DNA from 3 places in the Peribacillus sp. NPDC097675 genome. Region 3 is predicted to be linked to each of the others. Evidence: riboswitches for the same ligand, from Rfam matches in the RefSeq annotation. Region 3 holds a riboswitch; each other region holds the start of a gene.
The links. A riboswitch is a leader RNA that binds a small molecule or an ion and turns the genes downstream of it on or off. The one in region 3 is predicted to bind cyclic di-GMP.

Region 1: linked by a shared signal. The riboswitch ahead of ACQKL5_RS16000 (anti-repressor SinI family protein) and the one ahead of ACQKL5_RS10920 (pyridoxal phosphate-dependent decarboxylase family protein) in region 3 are both predicted to bind cyclic di-GMP.
Region 2: linked by a shared signal. The riboswitch ahead of ACQKL5_RS11470 (methyl-accepting chemotaxis protein) and the one ahead of ACQKL5_RS10920 (pyridoxal phosphate-dependent decarboxylase family protein) in region 3 are both predicted to bind cyclic di-GMP.

Annotation. Positions count from the first base shown of each region.
Region 1 covers NZ_JBNNSK010000010.1:173,157-183,528, reverse strand. Annotated here, with positions in the region: gene secA (preprotein translocase subunit SecA) at 1-1,659, opposite strand, end outside; gene ACQKL5_RS16005 (helix-turn-helix domain-containing protein) at 2,032-2,352, shown strand; gene ACQKL5_RS16000 (anti-repressor SinI family protein) at 2,455-2,583, opposite strand; cyclic di-GMP riboswitch class I at 2,616-2,702, opposite strand; gene ACQKL5_RS15995 (hypothetical protein) at 2,854-3,051, opposite strand; gene hpf (ribosome hibernation-promoting factor, HPF/YfiA family) at 3,414-3,971, opposite strand; gene ACQKL5_RS15985 (flagellar protein FliT) at 4,227-4,631, opposite strand; gene fliS (flagellar export chaperone FliS) at 4,571-4,972, opposite strand; gene ACQKL5_RS15975 (flagellar hook-associated protein 2) at 4,997-6,550, opposite strand; gene flaG (flagellar protein FlaG) at 6,565-6,927, opposite strand; gene ACQKL5_RS15965 (hypothetical protein) at 7,556-7,702, opposite strand; gene ACQKL5_RS15960 (hypothetical protein) at 7,863-8,342, opposite strand; gene ACQKL5_RS15955 (JAB domain-containing protein) at 8,486-8,698, opposite strand; gene ACQKL5_RS15950 (hypothetical protein) at 8,804-8,998, opposite strand; gene ACQKL5_RS15945 (hypothetical protein) at 9,136-9,369, opposite strand; gene ACQKL5_RS15940 (flagellin) at 9,487-10,372, opposite strand, start outside.
Region 2 covers NZ_JBNNSK010000007.1:27,848-38,219, forward strand. Annotated here, with positions in the region: gene ACQKL5_RS11440 (PAS domain-containing sensor histidine kinase) at 1-605, opposite strand, end outside; gene ACQKL5_RS11445 (DUF1292 domain-containing protein) at 1,129-1,404, opposite strand; gene ACQKL5_RS11450 (sigma-70 family RNA polymerase sigma factor) at 1,608-2,183, shown strand; gene ACQKL5_RS11455 (DUF3600 domain-containing protein) at 2,183-2,881, shown strand; gene ACQKL5_RS11460 (VOC family protein) at 3,053-3,433, shown strand; gene ACQKL5_RS11465 (hypothetical protein) at 3,850-4,203, opposite strand; cyclic di-GMP riboswitch class I at 4,346-4,430, shown strand; gene ACQKL5_RS11470 (methyl-accepting chemotaxis protein) at 4,607-6,148, shown strand; gene ACQKL5_RS11475 (methyl-accepting chemotaxis protein) at 6,267-7,958, opposite strand; gene ACQKL5_RS11480 (nucleotide excision repair endonuclease) at 8,184-8,558, opposite strand; gene ACQKL5_RS11485 (YpzG family protein) at 8,820-8,972, opposite strand; gene ACQKL5_RS11490 (DUF4352 domain-containing protein) at 9,077-9,724, opposite strand; gene ACQKL5_RS11495 (alkaline phosphatase) at 9,742-10,372, opposite strand, start outside.
Region 3 covers NZ_JBNNSK010000006.1:170,436-180,807, forward strand. Annotated here, with positions in the region: gene ACQKL5_RS10905 (GTP-binding protein) at 41-1,993, opposite strand; gene ACQKL5_RS10910 (class I SAM-dependent methyltransferase) at 2,222-2,941, shown strand; partial or broken gene ACQKL5_RS10915 (sporulation protein) at 3,059-3,412, opposite strand; cyclic di-GMP riboswitch class I at 3,753-3,842, shown strand; gene ACQKL5_RS10920 (pyridoxal phosphate-dependent decarboxylase family protein) at 4,029-5,672, shown strand; gene ACQKL5_RS10925 (methyl-accepting chemotaxis protein) at 5,674-7,353, shown strand; gene ACQKL5_RS10930 (hypothetical protein) at 7,543-7,809, opposite strand; gene ACQKL5_RS10935 (class I SAM-dependent methyltransferase) at 7,973-8,683, shown strand; gene ACQKL5_RS10940 (hypothetical protein) at 8,855-9,046, opposite strand; gene ACQKL5_RS10945 (Zn-dependent hydrolase) at 9,312-10,372, opposite strand, start outside.

The DNA of each region.
Region 1 (10,372 bases), on a different contig from region 3:
ATTATCCGAACCAAAGCGACGCATCAATTCATCTTCCATGGAAAGATAGAACTGAGTAACCCCTGGATCTCCCTGACGACCGGAACGACCACGAAGCTGGTTATCAATACGGCGACTTTCATGACGCTCCGTACCGATGACAGCTAGTCCGCCCACTTCTTTGACACCTTCGCCTAGCTTGATATCCGTACCACGTCCCGCCATATTCGTAGCGATTGTAACCGAGCCTTTATTTCCCGCATTCAAGATAATTTCGGCTTCACGCTCATGGTTTTTCGCATTCAATACATTATGGGGAATTCCCTTTTTCGTTAAATAAGTGGAAATGATTTCAGAAGTCTCAATAGCGACCGTACCGACAAGAACTGGCTGCCCTTTTTCATGGCGCTCCGCAATATCTTCCACAACCGCTCTGAATTTCCCGTCCATTGACGCATAGATAAGATCTGGACGGTCATCCCGGACGATTTCCCGGTTAGTCGGAATCGCAATAACATTCATATTATAGATGTTACGGAATTCCTCTTCCTCCGTCTTAGCCGTCCCCGTCATACCAGACAGCTTTTCATACATCCTGAAATAGTTCTGGAAGGTAATCGTCGCAAGGGTCATGCTTTCATTCTGAATCTCAAGCCCTTCTTTTGCTTCAATGGCCTGATGAAGACCTTCACTGTAACGGCGACCTTTCATCAAACGACCCGTAAACTGATCAACGATAACAATCTCACCGTCTTGGACCACATAATCCACATCCAGGTGCATGGCAACATGTGCTTTTAACGCCTGATTGATATGATGGTTCAAGGTCACATGAGTAATATCGAATAAATTATCAATATTGAACGCTCTTTCCGCCCTGTTCATGCCTTCTTCAGTCAACTGAACGCCTTTTGTTTTCTCATCATACGTGTAATCTGTATCTTTCTTCAAGGTACGTACAAACGCATTGGCCTGGATATAGAGCTGGGCTGATTTCTGTGCCGCACCTGATATGATCAATGGCGTTCTTGCTTCATCCACCAAGATGGAATCGACTTCATCGATGACCGCATAATGCAAAGGCCGCTGTACCATTTGTTCTTTATATAACACCATATTGTCACGCAAGTAATCGAAACCTAATTCATTATTCGTGCTATACGTAATATCCGCATTGTACGCTTCCTGTTTCTCTTCTTTAGAATGACTGTTCAAATTCAAGCCGACCGACAATCCGAGGAAATTGTATAAAACACCCATCTCATTCGCATCACGCTGCGCTAGGTATTCATTGACGGTTACGACATGTACGCCTTTACCAGTAAGCGCATTTAAATAAACAGGAAGAGTTGAAGTCAACGTTTTCCCTTCACCTGTTTTCATTTCAGATATATTCCCATCATGAAGGGACGCACCACCCATGATTTGGACGCGGAATGGAAACATGCCAAGGGCTCGTTTTGCTCCTTCACGTACAACCGCAAAAGCCTCAACCAACAAATCATCCACGGTCTCCCCGTTTTGATAACGTGTCTTGAACTCTTCCGTTTTGGCTCTCAACTTCTCGTCCGATAACGCGGCCATTTCATCCGCCAGCGCTTCGACCTGATCAGCCACTTTCTCTAACCGCTTAAGTTCTCGCTTATTCGGATCAAAAACTTTAGTTAATATATTAAGCATTCATTAACGCTCCTCTATTGGGAAAATGATCATTCATTATCGTTCATTATATAAGTAAGAAGGAACACACCTTCTGCCGATGATAGTCTAGTGTTAATTTTACCACTTCTATACTCGAGGTACAACTTCATGTCACCCGATACCTTATGGGTCAGAAATCACTTCTTGCGAAAAACAATGGATAAAATAGGGCAAAAACTGTTAAAATAGAAGGAAGATTTAAAATACATAGTGCAAGAACCCATGTTTACACAGCTAGTCTTTAATAGACATGATGCCTTTAGCTAATAAACCTGGTAATAGAAAGTATTGTAAGTGGGTTAGAAAAGCTCATTCTGCGGGATAAATAGAACTAGTTTCGAGGTGGTAATGATGATCGGTGAGCGTGTTAAAAAGCTGAGGGAAGAAAAGAAAATGTCGATGACTGAACTAGCCGAAAAAGCCGGTGTAGCCAAGTCTTACTTAAGTTCGCTCGAACGGAACTTACAAACGAATCCTTCCATTCAATTTTTAGAAAAGATCTCTGCAGTGCTTCATGTTCCTGTTGATGCCCTTCTGTACGATGCCCCCAACAAGGAAATCCTTGATACCGACTGGATAAAAATCGTTGAAGATGCCATGCATTCAGGCGTTTCAAAACAACAATTTCGAGAATTCATTGAATTTAACAAATGGAAAAAGAACAACGAATAGCATAATAGATATGAACCTATCAACCTATTTAAGCAGAACAAAAGCATCCCTATAAACAGCGAGCATCATTTACTGTTTATAGGGATGCTTTCCACATCTGTCTCATTTTTCGTGATTCTCCTTCAATGATTCCTTCGCAAAATATTCACGAATCTCCTCTTTCGTCAACCCTAAGCTCTTTGCTTCTACTATCAATGTCATCCACTCTTGATCCAATTCAGCAGTAATCATTTCATTAACCTCCTAAAATACTACCTTGTATTTCAGGCAGACCAGCCATCCTAGCCATTTATAGCCTTAGACCTGTGCCTTTGCGCCCCCAGCTTTCGATGAGTTTGCCTTTGTCGGGATAAATATAACTAAATACATGGTTTATAATTTCATTATAGGGAATACACACTACATATGTTGCTAGTTTATGTCGCCACCTAACCAAAATAAAGAAGTATTTATCGACAAATTGCAACAATATTTAGAAAATTCAATTCATTATTCAAGCATTCACGCTCGCTTATTTATAAAATAAAACACCTTGCTCTTTTCATTCAACCGGTGAGACATATTGATTCTCTCCACCGATAGTGCATCAAAGGCTTTTTGCACGGTCAAATCCTCGCCGCATGTCGGACAAAACCAGTTACCCATTTCCGTACTACTAAACGAAGCCCTATTACATGTTTGGCAATTTTTCCGAAACAACTTCCCATCCCCTCTGCACCTTAATTATTAAATATATATTTACGAATTTGTTCGTTTTAAAGAACCTATTAACCAATTATATTACAAATTAAGGGATTTTAGGAATGGGACTTATACACTATTTTTCTTGAAAAAGAACAGATAATGTTCATTATTAAGAATGGATATAAATATTTCCTTTATCTTCTATTTTATTAAGAACGCCTAGATGACAAAGAATAGGTTAGATGAATACGTTGATATGGTTTGTATTCTAGGATTCAACTATATTACCTTATACCTATAATGATCATGGAAAATGATAGATAATAAAAAGCACCGCCCAGAGTGTGGACGGTGCTTGGTTTCATTCTATTATTCTCTTAACTTGGTTCGATTAATCCGTATCGTCCATCTTTACGGCGATACACCACGTTAGTTGTATTCGTATCCGCATTCGTGTAAACGAAGAAACTGTGACCAAGCATATTCATTTGCAGAATCGCTTCTTCACTGTCCATTGGTTTCAGATCAAAGCGCTTGTTACGAACCACTTCGATATCGTTATCATCTTCGAATTCATCCGCCACTTCATCGATCTCCGTAGCAAAGGCGAATGCCTCAGGAGTATTAGATAAGTTATTGCGGAATTTACGATTGACCTTCGTTTTATGTTTACGAATTTGGCGTTCAAGCTTGTCATTGATCAAATCAATTGCGGCATACATGTCCGCATTTTCCTCTTCAGCGCGAAGAACCAAATTCTGCATGGGAATCGTCACTTCGACCTTAGACGTATTATTATTCACTTTCAAATTTACTAGCACATTTGCATCTGGCGTATTGTTAAAGTATCTTTCTAACTTGCCAATTTTCTTTTCGACGTATTCTCGAATTGCTGGAGTTACCTCAATGTTTTCACCGCGTACGTTGTAATTCATAAAGTGAGTCCTCCTTAAATTAAGACTATACAGTTAGATTCTACAATACCCCTCCGGTTTCCTTTGCAAACACATCATGAAATATATCGAAATTATGAAATAATTGTCGGAAGGTTTGAAAAAGGTTGATGTCTACCTTAGGTCTATTATAACAAACACTGCTCAATAATGAAAAAATTAGCCACTATAATTTACAGAAATTTTAAAAAACAAATACAAAAAAACCGTTTGATATCCAAACGGTTTGGGTAGTGTTCAATTTTTTTTGTCATAGAACATGCCATCCGTGGCAAGGGTCTCGTAAGGATTGGTATACTTATTCGAAGTTTTCTTCTTCTGAATCAGTTCCTTTATATCCCGCTGAATCTCTTGCTTTTGGAGCAACAACAATTGATTGACCTGTTGATTCAGAAGCATGGATTGACGCCCCAATTGTAGCTCTTCGGCAGAAAAAGGCGGTTTGATTTGCAATAAAAATTCTTCACGTTGGTCAAGCAACTCTTTTATTCGATCGATTCGGTCATCACGTTCGATAATCGTCTGGTCTTGCAATACAGTTACTAATTCAGTGGTAACATTATGGAACTGTTGAAGCATCATCACACTAGACCACTTTGGACGAATTGTTTTTGACGATTCAATTGAATGGCTTCCTTCCATGTGTTACGGAACTCAGTAACAAGACCCTCCACCTCTTCTAGAGCAGCAATATCATTCTTCAAATTAGCGTCAATCAGGCGGCGGTTCATATAATCATAGAGGCTCATCAACTCTTTCGAAACGGCAACATCCATATTCAACGTTACCATCAGTTCATGAACGATGTTTTGCGCCTTTATGATATTCGTATTCTTTTCTTCGATTTTACCCGCTTCCATGGCTTTTTTACCAAGTAGAATGAACTTCAGACACCCGTTGTAAAGCATGAGGGTAAGCTCTCCCGGGGACGCTGTGTTCACTGAATTTTGTTGATAAGATTGGTATGGATTGTTAATGGCCATTTCTTTTAATTCTTCCTTTCTTACTTAGCTAAAATATTGCGATAAACTAGAACTTTGACTATTCGCTTTCGATATCGCTTTTTCCATGGCTGTAAACTGACTATAATAACGGCTTTCCAGTTTGGTTAATTTTGCCTCGAATGCTGAAATTCTTGTATCTAGCCCATTGACCGATTTCCCGATGGTGAAATTGTTATTTACATAACCGGCCTTACCTGCTTTTTCTGTAATCACCTTCATGGATGATTGGATATCAGCACGTAAACGACGTGCTAGGCCTTGTGTACTTTTATCGGTACTACTTCCCTCATTCATGAATAACTTATAAATCGCATTCGGATCTTCCGAAATGGCCGCACGCAGTTTATCCTCATCAATGGTGAGCTTACCACCTTCTAAGTAATTCTTTGTTGTGGTAATTCCCAAACTACTGAGCGTGTTATTCCCTGTCATACCACTTACCGAAGTATACAGAGAAGACCTCATCGTTGTCAGAAGACTTTTTAATGTAGAATCATTTTTTAACGTCCCACTCTTCGCCTTCTCTTCCCACAACTTCACTTCATCTTCAGTCATGGCCTTTTTTTGCTCTGTTGTAAGAGGAGTGTACGAACGATACTTCGATTCACTAGTTTTGTCCTGGATCTTTTTAATGATTTCATTGTATTTATTCACGAACTGAGTGACCGTGTCTAAAATGGTGTCCACATCAGCTTTTGAGGAAAAGGTGACGGGTCCAGTTTCTTCAGTTGTTTGCTTTATTGTTATTTCCGCTCCGTTGATTTGGAAGGTGTTCGATGGTCGGGAGATTTTTAGACCATTGTATTCTACTGTTGCATTTGAACCTATTGTCCCTCTTCTATTCTCCGGTTTAGCAGCTATATCATTTGTTTTATCCATTTCTAATAAATCAGTAAAAAATTCCCCACCCAATTCAATCTCTGCTGCACCCTCCACATCACCTGTATTCTTAGCAGTAATAGAAAACTGTTGAGAGTTCTGATCAAAGAAGACTGTTACCCCAGAGTTAGCATTAATTTTATTTATAACACTATCTAATGTATCAGTTGTTTCAATGGTAAGTGTATAAGGTTTCGTCACCTTACTCTCATCCAAATCAAAAACGCCATCTTTATTAATCGCTAATATCGAAATTTCATGCTTTACCAACCCATATTTAGATAACGGCTCTTTTGAATCAATCTGCGTCAGTAACCCTGTTTCTGTATTTTTCACATTTGTTGGTTTGCTCGTCATAGTCGCCGCCGTGGCAAGGTTCTTTACACTTATCTTCCCCGTAAAATCACTTGTTGAATTAATATTTCTCACAGAAATTGCATCAGGGTTAGAAACGGAAACTGTCTTTTTAATAAATGAAGACTGTTTTCCAACTCCATCTGAGATTAGTTTATCCAATTCTGAGAGCGCTGTATTTACTGAACGGTAATCATCCCGTTGCCACTCAGAATATTGCTTCTTCTGCGTTAATTTATCCAAAGGCACTCGTTCTGCCTGCATCATACTTTTCACTATTTCATCTATATCCATCCCACTTGCTAATCCACTGACACGTACCATCATTGATCACCTACTTATATTTTTTTGTCGACCATTATCCCGACAAATTCTGTCATTGCCGCATAAAAGTCTAGAAGCTTTTTTGGAGGAATTTCTCTAATTGTTTCATTGGTTATGTCATCAACGACCTTAACAAAATACTCGTCCAGTTTTTCATGATATTCAAAGCGTACCGCTGTATGTGTTGGATTTAGAAAGGTATTTAAACTTTCAGTTACCTCCTGAACCTTTTCTTTTGTTGGTTTGTCATTCGATTCTACACTTTGTTCTGAATATGCTACTGTATTAATCTCTCTCTGATAATACGTACTGATTCCCTCTGAAATTGCTGTTCTAAGTTGCGAGGAAAGAATATTCGTTGATAGATTCTCCAACATCTCTTTTGCCCCCAATATGATATCTTTACTTTTTATATCGGTTTCATAATAGAACTTTACAGTGCTAAAACAAAGGAAAAATAATTAAATAAGGACCATACATTCTAACTTTAGGGGATAACCTGTTGAGGAATGATACAATAAAACTAATCTTTACACCTGTATAAAGTAGCAAACATACAATCATTAGATGTTCCTTATACCATACAAATGAGAAGCGGGATGGTACTGGACCATCCTTCAATGTCTCATGAAAATATGATTGGAACCCTTTCACATCATTCACATATGACTCGATTGTTTTATCTGCTTTCTCCTCTGTAAAGAGCCAATGTTTGTACCCTGCTATTTCCAAGAATGATTCACCTCCATAATGAAAAAAGGCTATTGATGTACGCATCCTTACGCCAACACCCTTTATGTTTTATTTGTATTCATTTTTCCAGTTCGTTTCCTACCTAGCTCCCGACAGTTATATAATAATGTCGACAGTTTTTCCATACGAAATGCATACCATTTCTTTGTCGCTCATCTATTCTGTAAATAACGGTACATATCCCATTAGTTTTGTCGTAAGTTTACTAAATGTAATGTCGTAAATTCAGCTGGCATGGTTCAAGTGATTTTTTTAGTCGAAATAAATCTCATAAGCAATCTGTTTCCCATTCTTCATCCATACTTCGTACAGTTTCTTCCTTGTTTCGTCATCCAGAACATAACCAGCAATCCATTCAAACCCTTTATCGTCCACATACGAAATTGTTTCAATGAGCAATGGGTTTTGCTTTTCTAAGTGTTCAGCTAGGATAAGAAGGTCATCTATTTCTTCATGATAGAAATGGCTTCGTGGCCTACATCCTCTCTTTTCATTTCAATACCAAATGTCTTTTTCATTGTTCCTACAAACCAGTCTAAATACATTCTCTATTCTCCTCCTAATAATAGAAATAAAGCGATTCCGAAACCATTTCTAAATAGGTGATGTAATTTTGAACCATCTCTCGCTGAATGGTACTCATTATGCCTCTCACTGCACAATTGATTGCTTCTTGATCCACCTCGATGCTTGACTCTACCGCCTGATCCATTAGTATCTCGATTAGTTCTTGTTCTGTTATCATCTCCAGTTCGTAGTGGCCCCTCGCTGAATCGAATTCCCGATATAAGACTCTTCCATTCATTACAATCTTGTGATATATTGGCATTTTACTTTTCCTCCTTCTTCTTGTGCAGAATTGACTTGACCTGTTCTCGTTCTTTATCCAAACCTCGTAAAGTAGCTCCTTTGTTGCCTCGTCAACGACCACTCCTGCCACCCATTCGAACCTTTCCTCACCTACGTACATGAGCGTTTCAAAGAGAAGCAGGTTCGGCAGTACAGAAAGATGCTCATTCGGAATGAGTAGGTCATCCAAGTCCTCATGATAGAAATCGAATGCTTCAAAGCTGACTTCCTCTGGATCAACGGTTAGACTGAACTGCTACTTCATCCGATTCACGAATTATTCAACATATATCACTTGTATTCTTCCCGATTTATACTAATAGAATTAGTCTATTACTCTTTCAAATAACCCTTTTCTTTTAGAGAAACGAATCTGCCATCCCCGATGACCAGATGATCCAACAAATCAATGCCAACGATATTCCCGGCTTCACTGAGTCTTTTCGTGACCTCAATGTTCTCTCCCGATGACTCAGGTTGCCCCGAAGGGTCGTTGTGGCACACTAAAATCGACGACGAGTTAAACTGAGGATTGCAAGCCTGCATCACCTCCCTAGTGTGCACTAATTAGCATTCATGCTGCCTATGTGACAGATGTTGATATTCGTCGACTTCTGCGTGTCTAGGCGAATTACAACAAAGTATTCTCTATCAAGCTCTCCAAGAAACTACTTGAACAACTTGTAGCCATCTTCTGGGATTCTGACGGTACGATTGTGATATAGTAAGCTTGATTCCTTTACCATCTTTAATATTTACATGCTTAGCTGAAATCCTTTTCGCATCCATTTCTGATTCCTCTAGCCATTCCAATTGATCCGATACCTTCGTTTCGTATATTCTCATTTATTATTCCTCCTCAATTAGAAATAGCCCTAACTCCACAAAAGGAATTAAGGCTACCGGATAATAATATATCAATTTAATAATATATACTTATTTTTCCGTGTAATTCAGATTATTAACAAAAGAAAATTCCTCCACTAATGGAGAACAGGATATAACTGTTTTTCCAGAGATCTGAATTCATTCTTCAATGCATTCAGTTCACCATTCAATCCCTCAATTTCAATTGCTGAAAGCTTATGTTCTAAAGCATATTCAGCTATCCTTTTCATTTCATGAAGCTTCACGTCCATCTCATCCAAGATACGAATTTGTTCCTCAGTCCATTGAAGCTCGAGGAGTATCCTCTGTTCTTGTAGGACTTGCCCCATCTCCATTCCTCCTAGTTAACACAGTATCTTTATACATGTACTTAGACAAAAGAACTCTGACAAATTTGGAAAATAAAAGACCTCGCAAAATGCGAGGTCTTTCTACTAGCGTATCGATTAACGAAGTAATTGAAGTACGCCTTGTGGTTGTTGGTTAGCTTGAGCCAACATTGCTTGTGCTGCTTGAGAAAGAATTGAGTTCTTAGTTTGAGTCATCATTTCCTTCGCCATATCTACATCACGGATACGAGATTCCGCAGCAGTTAGGTTTTCAGAAGATGTACCTAAGTTATTTATTGTGTGTTCTAAACGGTTTTGGTTTGCACCAAGTTTTGAACGTTCAGCTGAAACTGTTTCAATTGCCTTATTAATTGTAGTAACTGCTTTTGCCGCATTTGAATGTGTAGAAACATCTACCGCAGATTCAACAGCTGTTGAGTTTGTTCCGTTTGTAACATCTTTTATAGCAGTGAATTCAGCTCCTGTTCCTGTAAGTCCAAGTGCAGCTGCACGCATGTCATTGATACCAACTGACATAGATTGATTTTGATTCGCACCAATTTGGAATGAAGCAGATCTATCTTCAACTACCGCTGGTGTAGTTATTGAAGTAGCAGTCGTCGTTTCTTTGGATTCAGATTCTAATTTGAATGTACCGGACGCTGTAGCATCAGTCGAAGTAGAAGCAGTTCCTGCTGTAAATTTGAATGAAACGCCATCAGCGTCAAAGTTTACTGCAGCACCAGCATCTACAGAAAACTCATATTTAGATAAAGTTTTAGTATTTGTACTATCGTTAAGTAGAACTGTTAATTTTTTTGTGCTCTCATCATAATCTACTTTTACTTCATTTAAACCTTCTAATTGAGAACCAGCAACAGTAATATTTGTCATTACAGAATCTGTAGCAGGTCCTGGAGTTCCAGCTGCAGTATTTGTAAATTGTTGTTTGTCTGCTACTGACGTATGAGTTCCCGTACCATTAGTTCCAGCTGCAGCCACA
Region 2 (10,372 bases), on a different contig from region 3:
GTACCTTGAGAATCAGGGTGAACGAATTGAAAAACGGATTTCCCAATGATATCTTCAACACTATTCATCCCTAGCATTTTTGCACCCTCAGGATTCATATATTCAATGAATCCATTACGGTGTACAAAAATCGCTTCGGGAGAGACCTCCACTAAACTGCGATACCGCTCTTCGCTCTCCTTCAGCGCTGCTTCAGCCAACTTTTGGTTCGTAATATCCCGGTAGACGAAAGCCAATGCGATTGGCTCATTGTCGTTATTCCTGATGTTGAAAAGGGTGATGCTTACATCAATGAGTCGACCATCTTTTCTTTGCCGTACCGTTTCAAAGCCCTTCTCTTGTTGACCTGACTTGACCCTTTCATGCAATTCATCAACAGATTCCCTCAAAAATTCAGGGATGATCGGAAAAGGTTTACCAATTACCTCTTCATTCTTCCAACCAAAAAACTCTTCAAAAGCAGCATTAACTTGAAGGGTCCTAGCTTCAAGATCAACGATAGAAATGGCGTCCGCACTTTGTTCCATGAAGGATTGAAATTGCCTGGTGATGTCATCATACTTTCCTTCCATTTGCCCTTGTCTATTATTAATTAGCTTTTTCAATAGATTTATTCCTTTCCAATACCGAAAATTCGCTTACTCAATTTTACAGTAGCAGTAAATTAATTACCAGTATTTTATAGTAGTTTTCAACACGGAGATAGTAGAAACCGAAAAAAAGGCTAAATCAAGTAGATTTAACCTCCCCTTCATCATATAATTCATAACAGCCAGAGTCCCCACTCTCTTTATCCTAAAGTTATTGGATAAGATACTTCACACTTTAACAAAATCTTAATCCACAAGATACTTCCCATCAACATTAAAAACCTATTCTGAAGACAGGTTGGATGGCATGCGTGGCTGTCACAGTATTCGGCGAAGGAGGTGCCGGTACTAATTCCTACATAGATATTTGTAATTAGATTATGAACCTTTTCCCCTCTTCAACTTGCAAACAGCAGAAAATGTGTCTTTTTTAGGCTATCAACCAGTTTTCAGATGGACTTCTTCAATGACACTGTAACAAACCCTATATTTAAGAAGAAAAAAAGACGACACATAGGTGTGCCGTCTTTTCTATTCATCAATCTTTCGGGTCAAAAGCCGCTTCAAAAGCAGAAGATACCTTATCGAACTCCTCGTCCGTTTCGATATCATTCAGCTCTCCTTCGCCTTCAACTCTGAAAAAGAAAATATCGATATCTTCCTCTGTATCCTCTTCAATATCTTCCAATAATCCTACAGCTACATACTCTGTTCCTTCAACATCCAATGTTCCTAGAACCTCAACCTCATGCTCTTGATCACTGTCGTCAGTAAGAGTGAAAACTTCACCTTCGCGAATGCTTCCCATGAAAATCTCTCCTCTCAAGTCCATTTAAAATGGGTTTGTTTCCATAGTATATCTACAATTCCATACAGAAACAAATTTTTGCTTTAAAAAAGATAAATTCTTTTTCTTTTCAAAAGAAAATACAGTAAAGTGGAAAAATAATCCTAAATATTCGAACGAAATGTACACTTCTTACCAATATATAGTATAGAACGGAAGGAGGTAATAGAATGGTTGAACAACCCGACTTGTTGGATACCATCAACCGTTTTTTAAATGGAGAAGTGGAAGCATACGATGACTTATATGAAAGAACCATCCAAAACGTCTATAAAAACGTCCACTTTCTTATAGACCAAAAAGCGGATGTCGACGATGTTGTTCAAGACATCTATATACAGGTTTATAAGTCTCTTCGTAAGTATGATCGTGAAAGACCTTTTAAACCATGGTTGACGGGTATTGTCATCAAGACGATTCAAACGTACCGACGGAAAAGTTGGATGCGTCTTCGAATTTCCAAGAAAGCCGAAGACACTAAGCAAGTCACGGTACCTGACTTTTCCACTGATATTGTGAATAAAATCTCTAATCAATACCTCGTAGATTTAGTGAATCAGTTGCCCTACAAGCTCAAGCAGGTCGTGATACTCCGCTACTTAAATGATTATTCTCAAGAAGAAGTGGCCCGAATATTAGATATCCCCATTGGGACCGTCAAGTCCCGTATCCATGCTTCTTTAAAAAAATTGAGTGCTCATGGGAAAGAGAGCCTTTTATTCTTAGAGAAAGTGAGGAATGTATAATGAAAAACTTTCATAATCAGTTAAGAGAATCACTACAAGAAGAAAGTATGGGCATGCATGCTCCCCCTGAATTAAAAGTGAAAGTAATGAGCAAACTGACTACTTATCGCAGAAAAAGAAAAAAACATCTGGTTACAGCAATTCTCATTGCCTCATTGTTACTCCCGACAAGCGCTTTCGCCTATCAAACGTATTTAGCAGATGAGTTATACGGTTCATTTGACTATCTAAAAAAGCATGTTGCTAATGCCACCATGAAAGGGTACTTCCTTTTGGACGCAAAACTATCCCAAGCTAAAGGTGATTTGGGAAAAGAAGAGTATGGACAATTCAAAGAAGACTTGCAAGTATTAACCGCAGCCAAATTAGAATATGGTAATTCTAACGGAAATATCGACTACGACACGATACCTGCAAATAAAGCTGAGGAACTGAAAATTATATTAATGGATTTACAGCCCTATTTCGATAAACTGAACGGACTGGTATCGAGCAAAGAGCTATTATCGAGCGAGGAATACGAATCGTATATTGAGGCCCTTATGACTTATGAAAAAATCACAGTTCAGAGTGGAACCGATGCTGAAGTACCTGATGACGCTGACAGCTTACCTCCTACCCTTCAAGCAGATTTTCAAGAAGCATTAGACATCATGGATTACGTAAATGAGAAACAAATACCCGAAGATGCCTATTAAATACTTGTTAGACAATCTATAAAGGATTGTCTTTTTTTTCTTTTTCCACCAACCTATTTACCCATTTCTTTAAATAATCAGATTATTTTGTTTACTTTACTGTTTTTTCATACCCAATCATATATACTAATATTGCTTATCTACAACACGAAGGAGGAACTCCCCTTGGCTATGAAAAAATTCGATCATATTGGCATCGTTGTTAGGGATTTAGAAACATCCATCACCTTTTATCAGGAAATATTGGATTTAAAATTGAAAGCACGGGTCCCCCATACCAATGGTGTCATTCAACTTGCCTTTCTTGGCTATGACGGTACAGAGGAAACGGAAATTGAATTAATCCAAGGATATAGTGACTCGTTGCCATCCGAAGCAACGATCCATCACTTTGCCATTACTGTAGATGATATTGAGGAAGAATATGCCCGGATTCAGAGGCTTGAAAACGTAGAGTTGATTGATGAAGAAATTGTCACCCTGCCAAACGGCTATCGCTATTTCTACATATATGGACCGGAGAAAGAATGGATCGAGTTTTTCCAGAGATAACTGGCACTGCAAAAAAGCAGAAGCGGTGAGCTTCTGCTTTTTGCCATCATTCATTTAACAATTCAAACCCCTTCTACAGGTCGTCCGGTAACTAGGGTTGCTGTGATTCCAACCTCTTCCTTGCTCCACGGATTAATTGATACTATTGTCCCCATCACCGTCAATTCAATTTATTTTTCCAGTTTTAGAATGTTTTCTTCTATTATATATACGTCATCTAACCCACTATCTAATGCAATACTTGGACCTTCCCATTCACATCTATAACGTCTAAAATAGATGAACCCAACGTACATGGCGACTGTTTCCCATATATTGTGTAGCCCTTCAATCTTTTAGTAGGTAATGACTACCAATTCTCATTTAATAACTGGTTGCATGTTTTTGTAAAAAAAAGAACCTTGATGGCCCTTTCCCTAAAAAGCATATTGATATAATCCATAATATAATGGGCCAAGCGTAATAAATAACGTGATCCCAGTAAGGATACTTTTCGTACTTTCTGACAAGTCTACTAGCGCTTCTTCTCCATCATCGTGTTTACCGATATAACTGAAAAGAACATCCCACAGCAATCCACCTACAAACACGATTTTCCATACAAGAGGGGTGAGTATCGATGTATTCGTCACAAATCCAAATAATCCTATCCATGTTATAACCGAAATAATAAAATCCACTTTTAAAGAAAGGGTTCTTAGGCCTTTAATCAGAAATGCAATGGCCACCGTCCCTAATATGCCTAAATATATTGTCCAAAAAATATGCATAGATTCATCCTTCTTCCATTAAGATTCTTCAATTATATGAAGAATAGGATAAAAAGGGAATACAATAATGATATTCCCTCCATGTAGTACTTTTTCCCTACAATATCATTTACCTTTATGGTTTAATATGGTAAAATACCTAGAATGATAAAGGCAAATCCGCCGAAAGACGGAGACGCAAAGCCACAGGTCTAAAGCCAATGGGACATGACAGCTGGGTTACCATATCTTTGTAGCGATTCTAAGGAATCGAGTAGACTGACCTTTTTTCTATGCAGCCAGATATGGGACCACCCCACTATTTGGATTAGGTTATATCCACTCTTTCAAGAAAACAAAGACTACCCCAGCGTCATGGGGTAGTCTTTGTTTTTACAAGAACGAAAGGGGAGAATGGATAGCCGTGAATAAAGAGAAGAACCAACTTATGCTCTTGTTTTCAAGCGGAATTGTTTTATTAGCTTTGGTTACGAATATATTAGGGAGGAAATTCCACCTTTTTGAACATTCCCATGGAGCACATCAAGTTTTATCAACTGCTTATATCGAAGATCATTTTGGGCTTGTGCTCAACCTTTTAGTCGTGATACCCACGCTTCTATTGGCCTTCGGACTGATTTTATTTAAGAGTAATAGAAACCACTCACTGATTCCATATATAGTGACTTTAGTGTTTACATTTGGAAGTATCGCCATCATCTCGGGAGGTGGCGGACGGGTGGAGTTTCACTTTAGCATCTTCATGGTCGTAGCTACAATCGGCTATTATCAGAATTTGAAAGTCCTATCGCTCATGACGACTCTTTTCGCCGTCCATCATTTGGCAGGGTTCTACTTCTTTCCTGAAATCGTATTTGGGGCGATGAGCTATACCTATCTCATGTTAGTTCTACACGTAATGTTTTTTTTACTGACCACCGGTATCGTCACCTGGCAAGTATATTCAAGCCAACGTATGGAAAAGCAATTAATGGAACTACAAACCGCTCAACGGAAAATGATTAGCGAGGAAATAGCCGAAAAGGTAACAAACACTTCCAAGCAACTCGTAAGTGTCTCAGAAACCTTAATAAGCCAGGCAAAGTTCGCGACAGAGGCCAGTTCCGAACTTGCAACTTCCATTGCTCAAGTAGCAACTGGTTCAGAAACGCAACTTAAAACCGTTGAAGAAAATCTGCAAGTCCTTTCAAACATCACAGATGCCATCGGTGCCATCGATCAAACCGCACATATTTCGGTTCAACAAGCACAAGAATCGGTCCGGCACGCCTATGATGGCAACAAACTCGTTGAGAGCCTTTCTGGCCAAATGAAAGGAATCAAAGATTATGCTGATCAATCTGTCGCAACCATCACCAATTTCCATGAAAGTTCAAAAGCGATCGAGAACATGACCGGAATCATTGCAGATATTGCAGATCAAACGAATCTATTAGCATTGAATGCTGCCATTGAAGCTGCACGGGCCGGGGAATATGGAAGTGGCTTTTCCATAGTTGCAAAAGAAGTGAAACAGCTAGCCGAAAGATCATTAGAAGCTTCCAAGCATATAGATGACTTGATTAAACGGACTGTAGAAGATGCACGCCTTTCTGTTGGATCGATGGTTCAAGTCGTTGATTCCACTGACACGGGTCTCGAAGCCGTTCATAATTCAAGCCTGGTCTTCACGAAGATTTTTGATTCCTCACAAATGGTCGAAGAACAGATAAAGAAAATCTCATCCCTTGCTAAAACACTCATGTGGTCATCTGAAAACGTAAACAGCTCCATGCTCCAAATGGCCACCATCACTAAAGAATCATCCAAGAGCATGCAAGTCGCCGCAGGTACGACCGAGGAAGAACATCTACTAACAGAGCGGACCCTCAAGGTATCGAATGACCTCAAAATCTTGACCAGTGATCTCGAGCAAATCATATCCAAATTGAGGACGGAATTTTAAAAAGGAATGCACGAGTGCTATATAGGTTCAGGTTATGCCGAGTCTAGGAAACATTTCCAATAGAAACAAACAGGCTTCCTGACAATGTCAGGAAGCCTTCTGTCATATATACCTTGATTTAGACCTTGAATCTGCGAACCACCTGCTCCAGTTCTTCTGCCATAGATGTCAATGAACGCACAGATGAATCGATTTCTTCTATCGATGCTAGTTGTTCTTCCGTTGAAGCCGCTACTTCTTCTGAATTAGCCGCATTCTCTTGGGCATGAGCTGTTATTTTAGTGGATGATTCCGATACTTCGTCTACACTCACTGAAATTTGTTGAACGGAAGCCGTGATTTCTTCGATTTTCGGTGTAATGTCTCTCGTACTTTGAAGTATTTGGGCGAATTTATTGGATGTTTCCACTGAAACTTTCACACCCTGTTCCGCGTTTTCCATCACTTCTCTCATAATCGTAACAGAACTTCTTGTATCATCTTGCATTCCCATGATCAATTCCGTAATCAACTTGGTTGAATTCTGAGATTGTTCAGCCAGCTTCTTCACTTCATCTGCCACTACGGCAAATCCCTTACCATGTTCGCCGGCCCTCGCAGCTTCAATGGCTGCATTCAATGCTAATAAATTCGTTTGGCCAGCGATCCCCGTAATTACATCAATAATATTCCCGATTTGATTGGATCGTTCTGCTAAAGAATCGATAACCTGATTCGATTGGTTAACCGAGTCATGGATGAATCGCATTTGCTTCAAGTTCTCCTCTACAAAGTGGTTTCCTTCTTCTGCCTGTTTCTCTGTTTCTTTAGACAGTTCCGACATACTTGCCGTACTTTCGGAAATCCGCTCCACTCCCTGGCTCACTTCAAGTAGAGAACCTAGACTACTCTCCAGTTGCCTTGTGGAACTATCAGAGGCCCCGGAAATTTCCTGTATGGAAAGGGCGATTGTTTCTGCTGCGAGCTTCGATTGTTCGGAGCTGACGCTCAATTGCTCAGCAGAAGTTGTAACTTTATTCGTATTAGAAGAAATGGCCGTAATCGTTTGATGCAGGTTTTGAGTCATTTTCTCAAAGGATTGATTTAACATATACACTTCATCTTTTGTTTTCACCTTGATTTTTTCTATGATCAAGTCACCTTCTGCGACTCGATTAGCCATTTTACTCAACTTCTCGATTGGTCTCGAGATAACGTTAGAAATTAACACCCCATCTGTCATGGCAAGCACGAACGCTACCAAACTTAGAATGAAAATCTTCTTTGTTGCTGATTTTGAATCTTCTTCAACCTTTGTCACCTTTTGAACCAAAACCTCATCTTTAATCCATGTATATAATGCATTCGTTTGCTCTACCATTTTGGTACTGATGGGAACAACTTTATCACGGGCCAAGACCCTCGCCTTTTCTGGATCTTTCGCTACTGCCTCTACTGACTTCCTGCTTTCCTCTATCCATGCGTCATTCGATGCCTGGATTTCATCAAAGCGTTGGTTCGTTTCATCTCGGGTAGCCAATTTCCTGGCCTTATCTATTAAATCATTAATGTTCTCATTCGATTTATACATATTCTCTTTCATATCCGGAGTTTTATATAAAAGATACCCCCTCAAATACGTTACCTGACGTGCTGACTCCGTCTGGATACTTTGAGTGATAGATTGAACTTCCGTAACGTTTTTAAGGATATCATCATATGACTCATTCATATCTTTCATACTCGTATAAGATATGAAAGCAGCCACTCCAAAAATGATGGAGACTAGTAAAAAGCTTATTAATAACTTGTTCTTTATTGATAATTTCATGCGTTAACTCCTCTCATATGTAATAGCTTCTATGTTCTTTCCATTCAATTTAAAAAGCCCACAATTAAAAAGTGGACATCAAAAATTCAGTATTCCTGGGACCGAATATAAAGCTTCCTAATCTTTTATCGGTTGAAAAGTAGAATAATTAACTGATTCATACTAGGAAAATAGGTTAAAGGACCTAAAAAAGTCCCCTTACAGAGTAAGGGGACTTTAAAACCATTATTTATAAAACACTTTATCAATATTGTATTTAGCATGAAGTGTGTTGATGATGTACGTTTCATAAATGTCACGTTCCATCGCGTCTTCTACGAAAATCGTCTCGATTTTCTTTACTTCATTACGGTGTTCTTTAATGGGAGATACGTTATCCTCGAAATGCTTTTTGACTCTTTGTCTTAACTTGCGCGCTTTACCGACAAAGATTAACTCGTCTTTTTCATTATAGAATAGAATGATGCCGCCTTTATCACGGGGAATCAGGTGAAAATCGATGAATCCGTAAATTTCCGGGATGATGGCTTCGTCTCCTTCAATCACTTGTTTTCTTTGTTTAATACTGATATCCGCTTCAGGGATTTTAATATTTATCATAAAAAATCACGTCCTCTATTTGTATATATGTAAGTGAGTGTAAGTAACGTTCCCCCTTACACAATTGTGTCCGGTTGGCATGTTCATACTGTTTTTAATCACTTGCTCTGCGTTGTCCTTAAAGGTAGATGGTATCATAATTTTGTAGGAAAAGCCATGTCTGAACAAGTGTTTACATAAAAGGTTTCAAGTGTATATACCTTTTATCAGGAAAAGAAGAAGACCCGTTAAGAGTCTCCTTCTCATTGATTAGAATATCCGTTACCACCTATGGGCCTTAGCATTGCTTCTTAGTATAATGTTCGTTTGCGATACTTCCGTATGGCCATTTACTTGAGATTTAGAACGCTTAGGTCTTGTCCAATTATGGTGAAACTTTTGAGAATGTGGATCTAATTGATCTTTATAACTCATGTTGTATCACCTCATCGTTAAGATTAGGATATTCTTTTCAAAGCAATAGGAGGTTCCTATCACAGTATTAGTATGAGTTGGGGACAGGTAAACATACATGAACTTTAAAAAGAAAATTCTACCTTTTCCCCTTTTGAAATCACTTTTCCCTCATCATCGAGGACATCGCTAGTCAGAAACGAGCCCCCTTTCACATCTTCTTTTTGAAGGATGAATCCTACATTCCCTTGTTTTGAATTCTTTGCTTTTACTTCTCCATTCAGATTTTCCAAGTAAATATCATCTTCCCAAGTCAGATGTTCCCCACCATCTGTTTCAAGAAAAGCGACTGGAGAAACTTTGACATTATCAGTGGTGGAGTTTTCAATTTTCACATTCATTTTCACGATATCAAAGGCGTGTTCATGGGTATAACCATGAAAGAAATCAATCATGCTATAATCTGGTATCACATGCACGACCTTGATATCCTTGATTATTACCTGTATGGGGCCCAGCTTCACCGTCTCATTTACCTGCTTATACTCTTTTAAAGACATTTCACCTTTTGCATCGGAAACTTGTTGACCCACCTCTTTCAATTCACGATCATCCGGAAGTTGAGGATTTGGAACATACACTTCCTTCTTCACCAATGTTTTGGCACTTTCCTCTGTTTTTTCTGTCGCGATTGATTTTTCATCAAAGGCTGGCTGAGTGTTGAGTGCACAAAATGTGGTTAATAAAAAGGCACTTATGAGTAGTCTGTTCACGGAATCCCTCCCAGTATTTATTTTAATAAATCAAAGATGATGGTGGCTTGGTCGGTGTTGTCGACCTGTCCGGCAAAACGCTCCTTATATGGTCCGTATGCATAGACGGGTACATCTTCCCCCGTATGTCCCCCGGTTGTCCAAGCCGTATTGGACCTATTATCAAAAATGGCCTCAATCGCATTGTCGATGGTCGTAACGTTTTTACTCGTGACAGCATCTTTGACCGATTCTATTTCCTCTTTCGTTAGCTTGACTTCATGTTGATCTATATACTGTTGCAAGGTTTTTTCGACATCTGCTCCCTTTACGATGGCATCTGCCATAAAGTCAGGTGTCCGTTTGGCAGCTTTAATCGGCTCGCCGGACCAGTTATACACTCCCTTTGCCCCAATGGAGAATCCTCCCGTTGAATGGTCAGCCGTCGCCACGACTAAGGTATGCTTATCTTTTTTAGCAAAATCAATCGCTGCTTTGTAGGCCTTTTCGAAATCCTCCATTTCACTCATGGCTCCGACAATGTCATTATCATGGCCAGCCCAATCAATTTGGCTTCCTTCCACCATCAAGAAGAATCCGTCCTTATTCTTATTCAAGCGTTGAATCGCCGAGTCTGTCATATCTTCCAATGATGGTGTTTCGGAAGTG
Region 3 (10,372 bases):
TCTGATTTCTCTTTTTTTGCCCTTTAATTAGGACTCCCACCTATAGAACATGCATATTCCTCTCAGCCTCTTCCCAAGTTAACGTATAGCCTTGTCCTTTAGAACAGAAAATGGAAGATGAGGTGTAATCGGGATCTGCATGTTTATTATAACCTGTTCGTTTAATGACTTCATTTTGGTCATGGCAGCGATCATACCCAGCAAAGCTCAAGTTTATAGATCCCTTCCCTTGTGTAAAAGAAGCCAATTCGCCGCTATAGTCCATAAATGTGGCGACTGGTACAACCCCCGTTAAAAATGCTTTGTCACCTTCTGTTTTCGGTGAATCGAAAGTTCCGTATGCCTGTTGAATATCAGATAGTACACGCCCCATCTGATTCAGGTCCACTTTAATTTTAAATTGATAAAAAGGCTCCAGCAAGATATTTTCTACTTTTTCCAACCCTTGCCTTAAGGCCCTGTATGTAGCCTCTCTAAAATCCCCACCTGATGTATGCTTATTGTGAGCTCTTCCTGTGAGTAGTGTCACCTGTATATCTGTAATTGGAGCGCCTGTTAGTAAACCATGATGTTCTCGTTCAAAAAGATGATGGCGAATGACATTTTGATTTCCTACCGTGAGATCATCAGCATGACATTTATTCTCGAATGTAATGCCGCTATTTCTTTCTCCCGGCTTCAATTGAAGATGAACTTCTGCATAATGTCCCAAAGGCTCAAAATGTCCATATCCTATAGATTCTGAAGCGATTGTTTCTTTATAAAGGATTTCAGGCTTTTCAAAAGAGATATTTAATAGGAAACGGTCCTTGATTATTTGTACCAATACTTCTAGCTGTATGGTTCCCATAACAGAAATATGAATTTCTTGTGAGCGTTCTTCCCATGATACATCCAAGGAAGGGTCTTCGACATTCAGGGTTTGAAACTGTCGTAAAGCTTCTTTGATATTTACAGTAGGTTCGAATGTAACTTTTGACTTTAATGTCGGTACCATTTCATATACAACTTTCTCTTTTAACGCACCTATCCCGTCACCGACTGAAGTCTCGGATAAACCTGTCACCGCAAAGAGTTCCCCTGCCTCAACCTGATTGACATTTTTGAACGTCCTACCATTATAGACGCGTATTTGGGTGACCTTTTCGACGATTGAATCTTCTGCTTTTCCATACTCGATTTCATCTCGAACCTTTAAAGCACCGCTCATTGCTTTGATAAAAGTGATTTTCGTCCCATTTTCATCATGACGAATTTTATAGACGCGCCCAGCAAATGGTTCTTGATTTCGATAGTCAGTGGTAGTTAACTGATCTATTTTTTTCAAAAAGCTTTCTACTCCAACCCCTTGGAGTGCTGAGCCACATGCAAGAGGAAACAATTTATTATCATGAATCATATCCTTCATCGTAGTAAGCCACAGATCTTGATCATAACCGTGCTCCAAATAGCTCTCCAGAAGGGCTTCATTACGTTCAGCGACAAATTCAACAAGCTCTTCCTTCATTTCACCCTGTACGAAAGAATCAGTGATGTTACAGACATCCTTGGTCAGATACATTTGTATATCTTTGATCACTGTATCCACATCCGCACCTACACGGTCAATTTTATTGATAAAAAAGAAGGTGGGTATGTGATGTTTTCTCAGAAGCTCCCAAACCGTTTCCGTATGCCCCTCTATCCCTTCCACGGCACTAACAATGATGATTGCATAATCCATCACCTGAATGCTCCGTTCCATCTCCGGCGAAAAATCGACATGGCCCGGAGTATCAATTAAATAATAATTGGAATCATGGTAAGTAAACCTGGCTTGATCCGCAAACACAGTGATTCCCCGCTGCCTCTCGATCTCATGGCTATCAAGGAAAGAATTCTGATGGTCGACGCGCCCTCTTTGTTTAATGCTATTCGTACAGAAAAGAAGCTGTTCGGAAAATGTTGTTTTCCCAGCATCTACATGCGCTAAAATTCCAATCGTCTTATTCATTTTTTGCCTTCTTCCATGGAGTTTACTCTTAAACCCCTTATCTGTTTTTCTATTCTTCATTCAATAACGAGTATACGCTAGAAACACCTTACCTTCCTATACGTGCTGCTCATAGGATTACTTCGATGTAACATGTAACGTACATAAATATAATGAAGTTGAAGAAGTCACTCTTATATTTTAAAGCATAAAATAAATGTGTGACTACACCAAAGGAGATAAAATATTATGCATCAATCATATCTAGATGCCTTAGCCTTCTATGGAATTGAAGGTGCACATCCAGGTGGTTTCGATTTGACTACAAGTATCCTGATGAAGGAAAGAATTGACCCGCTTACCACAATTCTCGATGCAGGATGTGGGATAGGTCAAACATCTCAATTCTTGGCAGAAACCTTTAATTGTAACGTCTATGCATTGGATAATCATCCGCAAATGGTTAAACGTGCTGCCAAGCGGTTTCACCAAGCCCAGCTACCCATTCAGGTTTTTATGGGTTCCTTAGAAGAATTGCCGTTTCCCGCAAACCACTTTGACTATATCATAGCGGAATCCACTACCGGTTTTACAGATATCCAAAAGTCCCTTGCTGAATATTTCAGGGTGCTAAAACTGGGGGGGAACTTGATTTCGATTGATATGACAGCAGAAATTACATTAGGTCTCAACCTGAAGAATGAATTGATGAATTTCTATAAACTCAAACATATCCCGACTGAAGCGGAATGGATTAGTGCCATTAGAGAACAAGGATTTAAAAAAACGGAAATCCTTCATTCAAATACAGTTTTAGAAGAGTTAAAGAAATATTCTGCTGCCAACCAACGCTCAAGCAACTCAACGCTTATCAAAGGAACATTAAATGATATCATCAAAAAACATTATCGTCTTATGCTCACTCATGGAAATAGCCTTGGTTACCGGGTGTTTAGGGCGAGCAAGTAATCATCATATCGGACTAGTAGAAAACCAGAAAGGCATTTATTGAACCTTGAAACACCTAGTAAATTACTAGGTGTCTCCAGTCAACTATATTTACTGATAAGATCAGACAATAGTTTTTCAATCTTGGGACATCGCTCGTTCCGTATGAAAAGCGGACATGGCTCTCATCCATATCAAATTTTTCTGCAAAAAACCGCCTTTTCTATCTGCTTGAATAATAACATCCACTCGATTTTCAGAAATAAAGAATACTGCCTCCAATTCATCCAATCGACCTCTGAATGATCCGCTTGTTGGTTTAAATTCAAACTATTGTGCGAATGGTAATCTTGCTCGAAGATAACCTGGTGCTTTTTTAGCTTCTGTCTTACGTAAGTGAAAGCCAAGAATTTTCACTGCTTGCAAAAAGGCATATACAAGCGGATGCGGTTGAATCTCAATATAATCCCCATCTTGTGAATTAATTGCCATGCTTATATCTAATCCGGTCTGTAGCCACACAATAATGAATTTTTATCTTTACAATCAATCCTTTAGTTTTATTTTTATCCAATATCATCATTCTTCGTGTATTTTAATATATTTATATAGTTACTGAATATACCTGCATTCTACTTTCCAATCTACAATCTTTCTCCTTTGTGATGCATTTAATATAGGTTAACATCAAAATTTTCTAAATCTTCCTTTAATTAACCGTTTCTTTGTCACAATATACAATGTTAAATTTTACTAGATAATTTTTTTAAAATATTTCTCAACAATACAATACTAGTGACGATATATACACTTGAGGAAATTATTTTCTTAACATAACTATAGGCAAACTCATTGAAAAGTGAGGGCGCAAAGCCACAGGTCTAAGGAGGAATGAGAATTCTATGGCGGCTGGGTTGCAATATATCTTCTTTAATAGGTATAGTACTCAACAATCCTGTCTAAAAAGACTTTTTATACGAACCTTTTTACCTAGGATTATATGTTTTTTTATAGCCGTATTTTTTTTTGCATTCAAACGCACCACATAGGCTATAAGAACTAGATTTATTTTATGATTTAAGTATCTATTGGAGGAGAAACTATGAATATGAAAGACGTACAGCAACTATTTCCAAGTGAAGATGGTAATCAATTTGAACAGGTGACCTTTTTGTCTTATATAGAAAAAATCATCATGGCCATCGACAGTTCGAAAGATCCAAACAAATCAACTTTAGGACCCATACAAGAAAAGAGTGATGACTTTTATAAAGAGATTATTGAGAATGAAAAAACGCCAAATACCGGTCTTGAGATGGATCTGGTATTGGATGAACTGATAAAACTTACTAAGGGACATCCTTATCATACAAGGAATTTTGTTACGAATGTTTTACCTATGGCCAGCATTCCTGGTATTATTGGTAATTTGACTAACTCACTATTAAACGGTAACAATCTTTGGGATGTATATGGACCGGCAGCAGCCGAGACAGAAGTCAAGGTCATAACCATGATGTCAAAACTGGTTGGATATGATCACACTAAGAGTTGGGGATATACAACATGGGGTGGCCAAGGAGCTGTATTCAGCGGTCTTAGGGTTGCCGTTGCGAAACAATTTCCGAAAGCAAAAGAAGAAGGTGTTCCCAATAACTTATATTGTTTTGCCTCTGAAAATGCTCACTATAGCTTGTTAAAATCTGTAGAAGCGGTTGGAATCGGAAGCAATCATCTGATTCGTGTTAAAGCTGGGAAAGATCATTCCATGGATATGGAAGATTTACAAATGAAGCTGGAGGAAACAATCAATAATGGCGGGATTCCTGTTTACATCGTTGCAACAACAGGTACGACCGATTGTTTCGGGATTGATGATGTTCAATCCGTGAAGGCTATAACAACTAAAATGGAAGAAAAGTATAACTTAAAACCAATTCACATACATGCCGATTCTGCATTAGGCGGTTTTTACAGCCTGTTCCGTGAATATGATTTCATACAAAACCCGCTTAACTTTGAAGAAGATGTATTGAACAGTCTGAATGCCATCAACGAAAGGATGCAATACCTCTATGTAGCTGACAGCTTATGTTTTGACTTTCAAAAACTCGGACAAACACCTTATCTAACTAGTCTATTTTTAGTGAAAAATGGAAGTGATCTAGGTTTACTTGATCTGGAAGAATTCGAGACTCCTTATGTTGGAAATCGTGGCTACGGCAGCTATCATACAGGATATACATTGGAATGTTCTCGTATGGGAAGCTCAATTGCCATTTATGCAGCCTTACTCTCATTTGGCGTTGAAGGGTACCAACAGATTCTTGCAAATTACGTCCGAGTCAATCTTGCGTTCAGAAAGAAACTGGCAGCAAGAATTCCGAATATGAGTATTACAAATTCGGAGAACATCGGGCCAATTACTACCATCAGAATATATGAAGATGGTGCTAACTGGGACCTTGAACTGAACGGAGAAGCAACTCAAGAACAAATACAAAAAACAAATGATTATAATTATGAACTTTTTGAAATCCTTGGAGAAAACCGGGAAGAAGTATTCTTTGGAGATACAAAAAGACAATGTCTTGTCGATGCTGTCAATTCAGATGAGCGTTTACCTATCTATGCGGCGAAGTTCTTCTCAATTTCTCCATATACAGAAGTCGAACATTTAGACAATATTGTGGGAGCTTTTGAAAGTGCCTTGAAAAAAATAGAGAAAAAAGAAACTGCATATGTTCTCTAAGATGAAAAATTCGATTCTTATTAAATATATTTCAAGTTTCGTCATCCCTATTGCTATCTTTTCAATCCTTTTCAGCCTTACTTTGTACTTTTTATCAATGAACATCATCAATCAACATGTAATTGTTCAATTTGAGAAAAGCTTAAAGCTGATTGCTGAAGATTCGTTGAAAGACATCGATACTACACTTGTAGAAGGAGCAAATAGCGATGAGAAAGATAAATACGCGCAACTAAAAATGATTTTAGAAAAGTATCAACAAAAGCATAACGTTGAAAATACTTATGTACTTGCAAAGACTGGTAGCAAAGAATATATTGTCGCTTTAAGCAATACCGATGATCAAGGTACGGATTATCCTTTCTCAGATGAAATGAGGAAATCACTCAAGAATGGAACAATAGAATATAGTTCGATTTACGATGATGAATTTGGCACCCATAAGTCAATTTTCATTCCTTTCGAAGGAACGAACATGATTTTTGGAATAGATATGGATGCTTCTTTTATTAAAGACCTTAAGTCTATGGTTTTCACAATTTCTATTGCCTTAACAATTATTTTCGTTGGATTAGGTTTTGTGATTGCATACATTATCAGTAAAAAGATTACAAATCCACTAATCTCCATTCGAAACTACGTGAATGAAGTGGCAGATGGAGATTTATCCATTAAAGAAATGCATATCAATGGAAAAGATGAAATTGCCCAGCTCTCAACAGGAATTCAAAAAATGGTTCTTGATTTAAATGGGCTTATAAACCAGATAGCAGAAAATGCCGAGCAGGTAGCCGCTACTTCCGAGGAATTAATGGCCAGTTCCGAGGAAACGAGTTCATCCGTTTCTCAAGTAACCGAATCCATGCAAGAAGTAGCGACCGGAGCTGAAAATCAATCACATCATATCGTAGAAATGAATAAAAGCGTTGCTTATATTACAAATGGCATGCAACAAATCACCGTAAGCGTAAATGATGCGACAGAAAGCTCTGAAAGTGCTTCTGAAATTGCAGTAAACGGCAATAAAATCATAGAATCATCCGTTGAAAAAATGAATGTTACGTACCAAACAATAAAAAAAACGTCTGATATCGTTTACCGATTAAGTGATTATACGAAAGAAATTGGTGATATTGTTACCCTGATAACTCAAATTACCGATCAAACGAACCTTCTAGCTTTGAATGCATCTATTGAAGCAGCAAGAGCAGGGGAACATGGTAAAGGATTCGCTGTTGTTGCAGGTGAGGTTCGTAAACTAGCTGACCAATCGAAAAATGCTGCGAATGAAATCAGCAGTAGGATAGAAACGATTAAACTTGAGTCAACAAATGCGGTTGAATCTATGTCTATAGGATACCATTCACTTGAAGAAGGACTTTCAACGTTTGAAAAGGCCGGACAGGCTTTCGGAGATATTCTACACTCAGTGGACGGTGTAAGTAATAAAATCCTAGCCATAAACAGTTCGATAGAAGACATGAATAAGGGTATGCAAAATATATCCGAATCTATGGAAGAATTAAGTGCCATTTCCACTCAATCCTTAGGAAACGTGCAAAATGTCGCTGCCGCTTCAGAAGAGCAGACTGCAACGATACAAGAAATTGCAGCATCATCCAATAACCTGGCCACTATGGCCGAAGTTTTACGTGAAGCTGTTCAGAAATTCAAACTATAAAAGAATACCTTTTCAAATGTAGAGATCCTCTCTAATACTAGCGATTTCGAGTCTATTATTAGAGAGGATTTTTATTATATAAAAGTCTGTAACCCATTGAGTGGTAGTATCCCCTCTTTTCCAGACATGTAAGTTCAAAAGGAAAAAACCTGAGTAATGACAATCAGGTTTTTTTAAAATCATTATAAGTCACCATAGAAATGCTAAAAAGACCAACGAGGCTATTGCTCCAAAAGCAAAACCAGAAGCTGCTCCCCATCCAAACCCACCATAATATCCACCATAACCAAATCCTCCAAGGTTCCCTCGATTATCAAGTGGACGAATGTAAACTCGATTGGGTGTTACCCGATGAATAATTCCCCTATGAATGGTTCCTCTATTTGTACGGATCTCAACCGGTCTCCCGATTCCTTGGTTGCACCTATTAAAATAGTTTTGATTATCATAACCCATATTTTAAACACTCCCCTTATATTGGATTCTACATGATATGTATAAGGGGACTAGCTTGCATAGATGAACACCTACTAAATTTGAAAAGCATTTAATTAACTCTATCCTCTATAACATCCATGACATACTATAAATCAATTACATGGAAAAGGAGACAACAGAAATGATCCATTCATATCAAGACGCGTTAGCCTTCTATGAATTGGAAGGTGCTCATCCAGGAGGTTTTGAACTGACCAGACATCTTCTGAGGAACGAAGAAATTAATGAATATGATAATGTTCTCGAGGCTGGATGTGGAATTGGCCAGACTTCACAATATTTAGCTGAAACCTATGGTTGTCAGGTTCATGCACTGGATAATCATCCAGAAATGGTGAAACAAGCTACGAAAAGATTTCAACTAGGTAACTTACCCGTGAATGTATATATGAGTTCCATCGAAGAAATGCCATTCCCCAATAATTATTTTGATTTTATTATAGCCGAATCCTCAACATCGTTCACTAACATTCAAACATCCATTCGTGAATACTATCGTGTCCTTAAACCTGGTGGAACACTGATTTCTATAGATATGACAGCAGAGGGCATTTTACCTGAGGAACAAAGGAAAGAAATCATGAATTTCTATAATCTTAAATCAATCTTGACCCAACCAGAATGGATAAGTGCCTTTGATAAAGAAGGATTTGCACAGGTGAAAATCTTAAAATCCAATACGGTACTAGAAGAATTAAAGAATTCTAAAGCAACTGAATCCAGGATCCTGCCTTCTAACGAAGACTATAACAGGATACTAGAAGAACATTATCGTATAACCCTTACTTATGGAAATAGTTTAGGTTTCGGTGTGTTTAGAGTAATGAAGTAACCAAGTAATCCTTGGTATCAATTCAAAATAAAATGGGGCTGTCTAATAAGTCCTTATTCCAGTGAATTTCGCAAAAACAAAGAGGCAGAAATGTTGTTAAATCAACGTTTCTGCCTTTTATTATTTATACAATTTCGGTGTAATTACACCTTTTGGGACAGCCCCCCATACTTATACAATAGCCACATAAAGGCCTACTCCTAGAGCTAAAACAATTCCCAGGGCTGCATAAATCCATGTTAGTCTGGTTAAATTGCCCCTAACTTCTCCGGAGTAATTATCATCACTTTTCCCTCCTAAAGCCATGGTTCCAATTAAGGCAATAATCATGATGATGAATACTACTATCATAGAAAATTTCATCTTAATCCCCCTACACATCTTTACAAGTACCGTACTCATCTCTCTAATTACTATTAACTTAACATACTTTTAATGGAATATTCGAACAAAAGTAAATCCTGTAAAGGCATACCAATAAATCAAACAGTTCCTATTACCGAGCTGTTAACTTTAAAGGTACGTTCCCCGAGATGGTCAATTGCAATAAAAAAGGCATAATTTCAAATGAAATCTAGCCTTTTTTAGGACACACCAGTTAAAGATTTAGTACTGTATCTTTTTGGGACTATTTAGCTTGTATTGCAAGAACCGTTTCTAAGATGACATTCACACCTTTTTCACAATCTTCCCAATAAGTAAGTTCGTTTTCGCAATGGCTTTTCCCATTCACACTTGGAACGAAAACCATCGCAGTAGGGATGTAACTAGCTATGAATTGAGCGTCATGACCCGCTCCACTAACCATCCTTTTATAGGAATACCCCAACGAATTAGTCGATTGTTCTAACAAATCACAAAGTGACTCATCAAACCAAACGGTGTCGCGGCCCCATAACTTCGTGGCCTTTACTTCGCAGCTATCGTTTGAGTCTGACTGTACAAGTCCTTTTATTATATCTTCTACCCGTTCAATGACTTGTTGATCCTTATGTCTCGCTTCGATCGTAAAAACCACTTTATTCGGGATGACCGTATGAATATTGGGATACACATTTACTCTGCCAATAGTATAAACTAAATCTTCATCAAGAAGACCCAACTTTTGAATGGCTTCTGTGACAAGACTATTTGTAGTAAAGAAGGCGTCTTTTCTCATATTCATAGGAGTTGTGCCAGCATGATCTGATTCTCCAGTCACTTCTATTTCATAGCAGACCATTCCAAGAACACATTCCACCACACCAATTTTCAATGCTTCTCTTTCAAGTATAGGCCCTTGTTCGATATGTAATTCTAAAAATGCTGTTGCCTCTTTTAGTCGTGACTCAATATCTCCTGCATAGCCAATTGAGTTCAATGCTTCTTCAAACGTAATTCCATCACTATCCGTTTTTTGTATCATAGCAGTTTTTTCAAATTTCCCAGAAAGGACTCCCGAGGCCATCATAGAAGGTTCAAATCTTGCTCCCTCTTCATTTGTGAAATTGACGATTGTGATTGGAACTTGTGGTTTGATATCATTGTCCACTAATGTACGAACCACTTCCAACCCAGCAGCCACCCCAAGGATTCCATCGAATCGACCGCCTTTTTTCACGGTATCCATATGCGAACCCATAACGATCGGTGGCTTGTTCTCAACGCCTGCTAAAGTAGCGTATATATTGCCCATATCATCCACTTTAA